Regions from separate parts of the Nocardioides sambongensis genome, predicted to be linked through region 1. Evidence: predicted binding sites of a transcription regulator. Region 1 holds the regulator's gene; the other holds the start of a gene.
The links. Region 1 encodes HrcA, which represses chaperone genes, less so after heat shock. Its sites were predicted from a motif close to TTGGCACTCGNNNNNNNCGAGTGCCAA; they were not measured.

Region 1 (3,429 bases):
CGTGCGGAGCGACGTGGATCTCGACGTAGAGGTCGCCTGCGGGTCCTCCGCCCGGCCCCACCTCGCCCTGCTCGGTGAGCTGGACCCGGGTGCCGGTGTCCACACCGGCGGGGATCTTCACGGTCAGCGTGCGACGCGAGCGGACCCGGCCGTCGCCGGAGCAGTCGCGGCACGGGTCGGCGATCACCGAGCCGTATCCACGGCACGACGGGCAGGGCCGCAGGGTGCGCACCTCACCGAGGAAAGAGCGCTGCACGTGCGCGATCTCACCGCTCCCGTGGCAGGTCTCGCAGCCGACCGGCTCGGTGCCCGGCGCCGCTCCCTCGCCCCCGCACGTGGTGCAGCGGACCGCGGTGTCCACCTTGAGCTCGCGCGCGACGCCGAAGGCGGCCTCGGCGAGGTCGACCTCCAGACGGATCAGCGCGTCCTGGCCGCGGCGTACCCGGGATCGGGGTCCCCGTCCGCCGGCGCCGCCGCCGGCGGCACCGCCGAAGAACGCGTCCATGATGTCGGTGAACGAGAAGCCGGCGCCCTGGCCGCCGCCGAAACCACCGCTGAACGGGTCTCCGCCGCGGTCGTAGGCAGCACGCTTCTGCGGGTCGGAGAGCACCTCGTAGGCCGCGGAGACCTGCTTGAAGCGCTCCTGGCTCTCGGGGTCGGGGTTGACGTCGGGGTGCAGCTGGCGGGCCAGCTTGCGGTACGCCTTCTTCAGGGTGTCGGCGTCGGCGTCACGGTCGACGCCGAGGAGCTCGTAGAGGTCCTGGGACACGGTCGGGAATCAGCCTTTCAGCTCTCGTCGAGGATGCGCGAGACATAGCGCGCGACGGCGCGGACCGCCGCCATCGTGTTCGGGTAGTCCATCCGGGTGGGGCCGACCACACCGAGGGAGGCCAGTCCGTCGCCGGGGCCGTAGCCGGTGGCGACCACACTGGTCGCGGCGAGCTCCTGGAAGGGCCCCTCGGCGCCGATCCGCACGGTGAGGGCTCCGCCGGAGTTCGCCTCGCCGAGCAGCTTGAGCAGGATGACCTGCTCCTCCAGCGCCTCCAGCAGCGGGCGGATCGCGGTGTCGAAGCTGTCGCCGAAGCGGGCCAGGTTGGCGGTGCCGCCGACCACGATCCGCTCGTCGGAGCGGTGGTCGCTCATCGCCTCCACCAGTGCGGCGACCACGGCGGTCGTCGCGGGATCGGCCGGCTCCGCGGCGTCGGCGAGGTCGCCCAGCGCCGTGATCGCCTCCCCGATCGTCTCGCCGGTGGCGGCGAGGTTGATCCGGGAGCGCAGGCGGGTGAGCCCCTCGTCGCCGATCTCCTCCACCAGCTCGACCAGGCGCTGCTCGACGCGGCCGGTGGAGAGGATCAGCACGGTCAGCAGCCGGGTCGGCGTCATCGCCACGATCTCCACGTGCCGGACCGTCGAGCGGGACAGCACCGGATACTGCACGACCGCCACCTGCCGGGTGAGCTGGGCGAGCAGCCGCACCGAGCGGTTGATCACGTCGTCGAGGTCGACGGCCCCGTCCAGCAGCGCCGAGATCGCCCGGCGCTCGGCCGTGCTCATCGGGCGCACCGTGGTGAGCCGGTCCACGAAGAGCCGGTAGCCCTTGTCGGTGGGCACCCGGCCGGCACTGGTGTGCGGCTGGGTCAGGTATCCCTCGTCCTCCAGCGCGGCCATGTCGTTGCGGATCGTGGCGGGCGAGACGTTGAGGCCGTGCCGCTCGACGAGCGCCTTGGATCCCACCGGCTCCTCGGTGGCCACGTAGTCCTCCACGATGGCCCGGAGCACAGCGAGCCTGCGGTCCTCCTGCATGCCCACCTCCCGCGTTCGCGTTGGCACTCCGCCCGACTGAGTGCCAAGTCTAGCGCCGCGTCCACCAGCCGCCACGTCGGCGGCGCCGGTCCACCCAGCGGGACGGGCGTTTGGGTGACCCCGGCCCGGTCTGTAGGTTAGGCTCACCTAAACCAATCGGAGGTAACGGTGACTGTCGAGCAGAACGCGACCCGAGTCGACGCCGACCGCCTGGCGGCCGCAGCACGCAGCATCCTCGCGTGCCCCGCCGAGGTCCAGCTGGTGGTGGACGGCGTCGACGACATCACCGCCGGCATCGACGACGCCGACCGCGCCGTCCTCACCATGGAGGACGCCGAGGGCCGGCCGGTCTTCGCCTGCCCGACCGGGTCCGCCCTCGCGATGGCCGGCATGGAGGGCCGCAGCGCACTGCTCACCGTCGCCAGCGGCCTCGGCCGGCCCGGCGCCGCCTCCCGGACCGCCAGCCTCACCCTGTCCGGCCGGCTGGAGACCACCGGCCAGGAGACCTGCGGCTGCTGCGAGGAGGTGCAGGCGGTGGTCACCCTGCACGTCAACTTCGTGCTCCTCTCCCGCGACGACGCCCCGGGCAGCCAGTTCCGGGTCCCGCTGCCGGCCTTCGACTCCCCGGCGCACACGCTCAACCGCGGCTACCTCCAGCGCTCGGTCGAGCACACCAACTCCTCGCACCAGGACGAGCTGCGCCGCGCCGTCGCGACCATGTCCGACACCCGGCTGGCCGACGTGATCGGCGTCGCCCTGCGCGACCTCGACCCGGCCGGCGTCGACCTCGAGTGGGTCGACACGAACGGCGCGCACCGCCGGCGCATCGACTTCCCCGAGCGCGCGGCCTCGCCGTACGAGCTCGGCGAGATGCTCCGCGACGGTCTGCACGCCGGTCTGTGCTAGCAGGTGCGGCCGGCGCGGTAGCGTCGTCGAGGTGAGCTTCACCGAGATCGCCGACCGGGTCTGGGTGCTGCGACACCCCTGGCTCGACCTGAACGTCACCGCGATCGGTGGCGAGCGCGGCCTGGTGGTGGTCGACACCCACGGGTCCGGCGTCGCCGCCCTCGAGGTGGTCGACGCCCTGCGCACGCTCGACCGCGGCGGGCCGGTCGCCGTGGTGAACACCCATGAGCACTTCGACCACACCTTCGGCAACGCCACCTTCATCGAGCAGTACGGCGAGCTCCCGGTGCACGCCCACGAGGTCGCCGCCGAACGGACCGTCGCGGCCGGCGAGCGGATCCAGGCGCTCTACCGCGACTCCACGGACCCGCGGGGCGCGGAGGTCGTCGCCACCAGCATCCGGCCCGCCGACCGGACCTTCTCCAGCGCCGCGGTGCTCGATCTGGGCGACCGGCAGGTCGAGCTGGTCCACCCGGGCCGGGGCCACACCGCCGGCGACCTGGTCGTCCGCATCCCCGACGTGGACGTGCTGCTCGCCGGCGACCTGGTCGAGGAGTCCGCCCCACCGGCGTACGGCGCCGACTCCTGGCCCCTGGACTGGCCGTTGACGCTGGACCTGCTGCTCGGACTGACCACGCCGGCGTCGGTGGTGGTTCCGGGACACGGCGCGGTGGTGGACACCGCATTCGTCGAGGAGCAGCGCGGCGACCTCGGCACCGT
Region 2 (3,429 bases), 1.1 Mb from region 1:
CCGCGAGCAGCTCCAGCACCGGTGCCGACATCCGGTGGGCGTCGTCCAGCAGGAGCACCGCCCCGCCCTGGCGGGCCCGCTCCACCGCATCGCGCGCCTGCGCGGGGTCGGCGCCGGTGTCCAGCGCCTCGCACGGGCGACCGCGGGCGAGCTCGTCCAGCCGATGGGTGCGACCGGCGCCATCGACGCCCACCACCGCCACGTGCACCGGCCTCGGAGTGTCCCCGCCCGAGGGCATACCCGAGTATCCACCTGTCGGTCCGCGGCCGCACCCCGGATTCATCGCGGGCTCGGCGCCCCGACGACGCCAGAACGGCCCCGGTCGCGAGGACCGGGGCCGTTCGGGTGGTGCTGCGTGCTGTCGCCCCTCAGCGGAGCGACGGGCGCTGGATCAGAAGTCCATGCCGCCCATGCCGCCCATGTCGCCGCCGCCGGGCATGGCCGGAGCCTTCTCCGGCTTGTCGGCGATGACGGCCTCGGTGGTGAGGAACAGCGCGGCGATCGACGCGGCGTTCTGCAGCGCCGAGCGGGTCACCTTGGCCGGGTCGATGATGCCCGCGGCCAGCAGGTCGACGTACTCACCGGTCGCGGCGTTGAGGCCCTGACCGGCCGGCAGGCCGGCGACCTTCTCCACGACGACGCCACCCTCGAGACCGGCGTTGACCGCGATCTGCTTGAGCGGGGCCGAGACGGAGGCCTTGACGATCTGGGCACCGGTGGCCTCGTCGCCGGAGAGCTCGAGCTTCTCGAACGCGGCGGCAGCGGCCTGCACCAGCGCGACGCCACCACCGGGGAGGATGCCCTCCTCGACGGCCGCCTTCGCGTTGCGGACGGCGTCCTCGATGCGGTGCTTGCGCTCCTTGAGCTCGACCTCGGTGGCCGCGCCGACCTTGATCACGGCAACGCCGCCGGCCAGTTTGGCCAGCCGCTCCTGCAGCTTCTCGCGGTCGTAGTCGGAGTCCGACTTCTCGATCTCGGCCCGGATCTGGTTGACCCGGCCCTCGAGCTGACCCTGGTCGCCGGCACCGTCGACGATGGTGGTCTCGTCCTTGGTGATGACGACCTTGCGGGCCTGGCCGAGCAGGTCGACGGTGGCGGTGTCGAGCTTGAGCCCGACCTCCTCGGAGATGACCTGGCCGCCGGTCAGGATCGCGATGTCCTGCAGCATGGCCTTGCGGCGGTCACCGAAGCCCGGGGCCTTGACGGCGACGGACTTGAAGGTGCCCTTGATCTTGTTGACGACCAGGGTCGACAGCGCCTCGCCGTCGACGTCCTCGGCGATGATCAGCAGCGGCTTGCCCGACTGCATGACCTTCTCCAGCAGCGGGAGCAGGTCCTTGACGGTCGAGATCTTGGAGTTCGCGATGAGGATGTAGGGGTCCTCCAGCACGGCCTCCATGCGCTCCAGGTCGGTGGCGAAGTAGGCCGAGATGTAGCCCTTGTCGAACCGCATGCCCTCGGTGAGCTCGAGGTCGAGCCCGAAGGTGTTCGACTCCTCGACGGTGATGACGCCTTCCTTGCCGACCTTGTCCATCGCCTCGGCGATGGCGTCGCCGACGGTGGAGTCGCCACCGGCGGAGATGGTCGCCGTGGAGGCGATCTCCTCCTTGGTCTCGACCTCCTTGGCGAGGCCGAGGAGCTGCTCGGAGACGGCCTCGACGGCGGACTCGATGCCGCGCTTGAGACCCATCGGGTTCGCGCCGGCCGCGACGTTGCGCAGGCCCTCGCGGACCAGCGCCTGGGCCAGCACGGTCGCCGTCGTCGTACCGTCACCGGCGACGTCGTCGGTCTTCTTCGCGACCTCCTTGACCAGCTCAGCGCCGATCTTCTCGTAGGGGTCCTCGAGCTCGATCTCCTTGGCGATGGAGACGCCGTCGTTGGTGATCGTGGGGGCGCCCCACTTCTTCTCGAGCACCACGTTGCGGCCCTTGGGGCCGAGGGTGACCTTCACGGCGTCGGCAAGGGTGTTCATACCCTTCTCGAGCCCGCGACGGGCCTCCTCGTTGAAAGCAATCAGCTTCGACATAACTCTTGCGATTCCTCACGCAGTCGAGTCGTGGTGATCCGGTTCGCTGCCCGCGACGGACGGCCAGGCCGAACCGGTGGTCCCTTCCCACCGACGCTGCTGACCTCAACTCCCCGGACCGGGGTCTGGTTGTCACTCTCCTGAGGAGAGTGCCAGCCTCATGTTTAGCACTCGCCCTAGGCGAGTGCAAGCGGGGCCGAGGGCTGGGACGGTGGATCACGACGCCGGCGGGCGGTGCCCGAACGGCACCTCGTCGCGCTCCCCGAGCGCGGTCAGCATCGAGGGCAGCAGGGCCTTGGCGGTGCGCTTGTAGCCGAGCGCGCTGGGATGGAACCGGTCGAGGCTGAACATCTCCTCCGGGTTCGTGATGAAGAACGGACCGACCACGTGCGCCAGCGAGACGGCGTGCGCCCCGCTGCGCACCGCCGCGGCCGCCTGGGCGGCGGCCAGCTGGCGCGACATCCGCGACCCGAGGCTGCGCAACGGCTGGGGCACCGGGCGCAGCGCCCCGAGGTCCGGGCAGGTGCCGACCACGACCTCGGCGCCGCGCTCCCGCAGCTGCGCGATGGCGGCCTCCAGGTGCCCCGCCGACGTCGCGACCGGGACCCGGTGGGTGACGTCGTTGCCACCCACCACGATCACCGCGAGATCGGGGGCGTAGTCGCTCGGCAGCGCCTCCAGCTGACCGGCCAGTGCGGAGCTCTCCGAGCCGACCACGGCGGCGGTGCGCAGGCGGACCGACCGCTGCAGGCTCCGCGCCAGGCCCCGTGCCAGCCGTCCACCCAGGGTGTCCTTGCGGCGCTCGGCGCCGAGCCCGGCCGCGATCGAGTCGCCGAGCACGAGCAGGTCGAGCGGGTCGCCGTACGACTTCTTCCAGACGCGGTCGGCGTCGGGGGCCCGCTCCCCCAGTGGCTTGCCGATCAGGCGGCGCGCCGTGGCGGCCTGCCGGGCGAGCAGGACCCGGGCGCCGCCGACGGCGCCGACGACGAACCCGAGACCGGTCACCAGCACGCCGATGAGCACCACCACCCGGGGCGGCGAGGAGACAGGCATGCCACCGTTTCAACCATGCGGCCCTGAACGGGCCGGGGCGCCGAGGTGTCGCGGGCGTGGCAGGGCGGTGACCCCTGGGGCGGCCCGGTCCCACGCACGGGCTCGGCCGACCGCTCGGCCGATCCTCGGTCGACCGCTCAGCCGACCTCGATCTCCGGCTCGTGCCGGACCGGGAAGTTCACCGAGGCGGCGATGAAGCAGTTCTCGGCGGCCTCCCGGTGGAGGGCGCGGGCGGTGTCGACGAGGGTCGCATCGGCGATGGTGACCACGGGGCGCAGCAGGACCTCGGTGAAGCGGCCGCCCTGACCGACCTGGCTCAGCGTGCCGGTCGGCCGGTCGGCGTAGGCGGT

Region 2: a site for HrcA is predicted at 2,191-2,217, ahead of groL (chaperonin GroEL). Genes of this name have one in related genera too.

The regions. Positions count from the first base shown of each region.
Region 1 covers NZ_CP041091.1:1,560,505-1,563,933, forward strand. The annotation lists gene dnaJ (molecular chaperone DnaJ) at 1-769, opposite strand, end outside; gene hrcA (heat-inducible transcriptional repressor HrcA) at 787-1,803, opposite strand; gene FIV43_RS07310 (hypothetical protein) at 1,972-2,709, shown strand; gene FIV43_RS07315 (MBL fold metallo-hydrolase) at 2,741-3,429, shown strand, end outside.
Region 2 covers NZ_CP041091.1:2,620,671-2,624,099, forward strand. The annotation lists gene FIV43_RS23165 (helix-turn-helix transcriptional regulator) at 1-193, opposite strand, end outside; gene groL (chaperonin GroEL) at 392-2,026, opposite strand; gene FIV43_RS12410 (SGNH/GDSL hydrolase family protein) at 2,243-3,079, opposite strand; gene FIV43_RS12415 (OsmC family protein) at 3,217-3,429, opposite strand, start outside.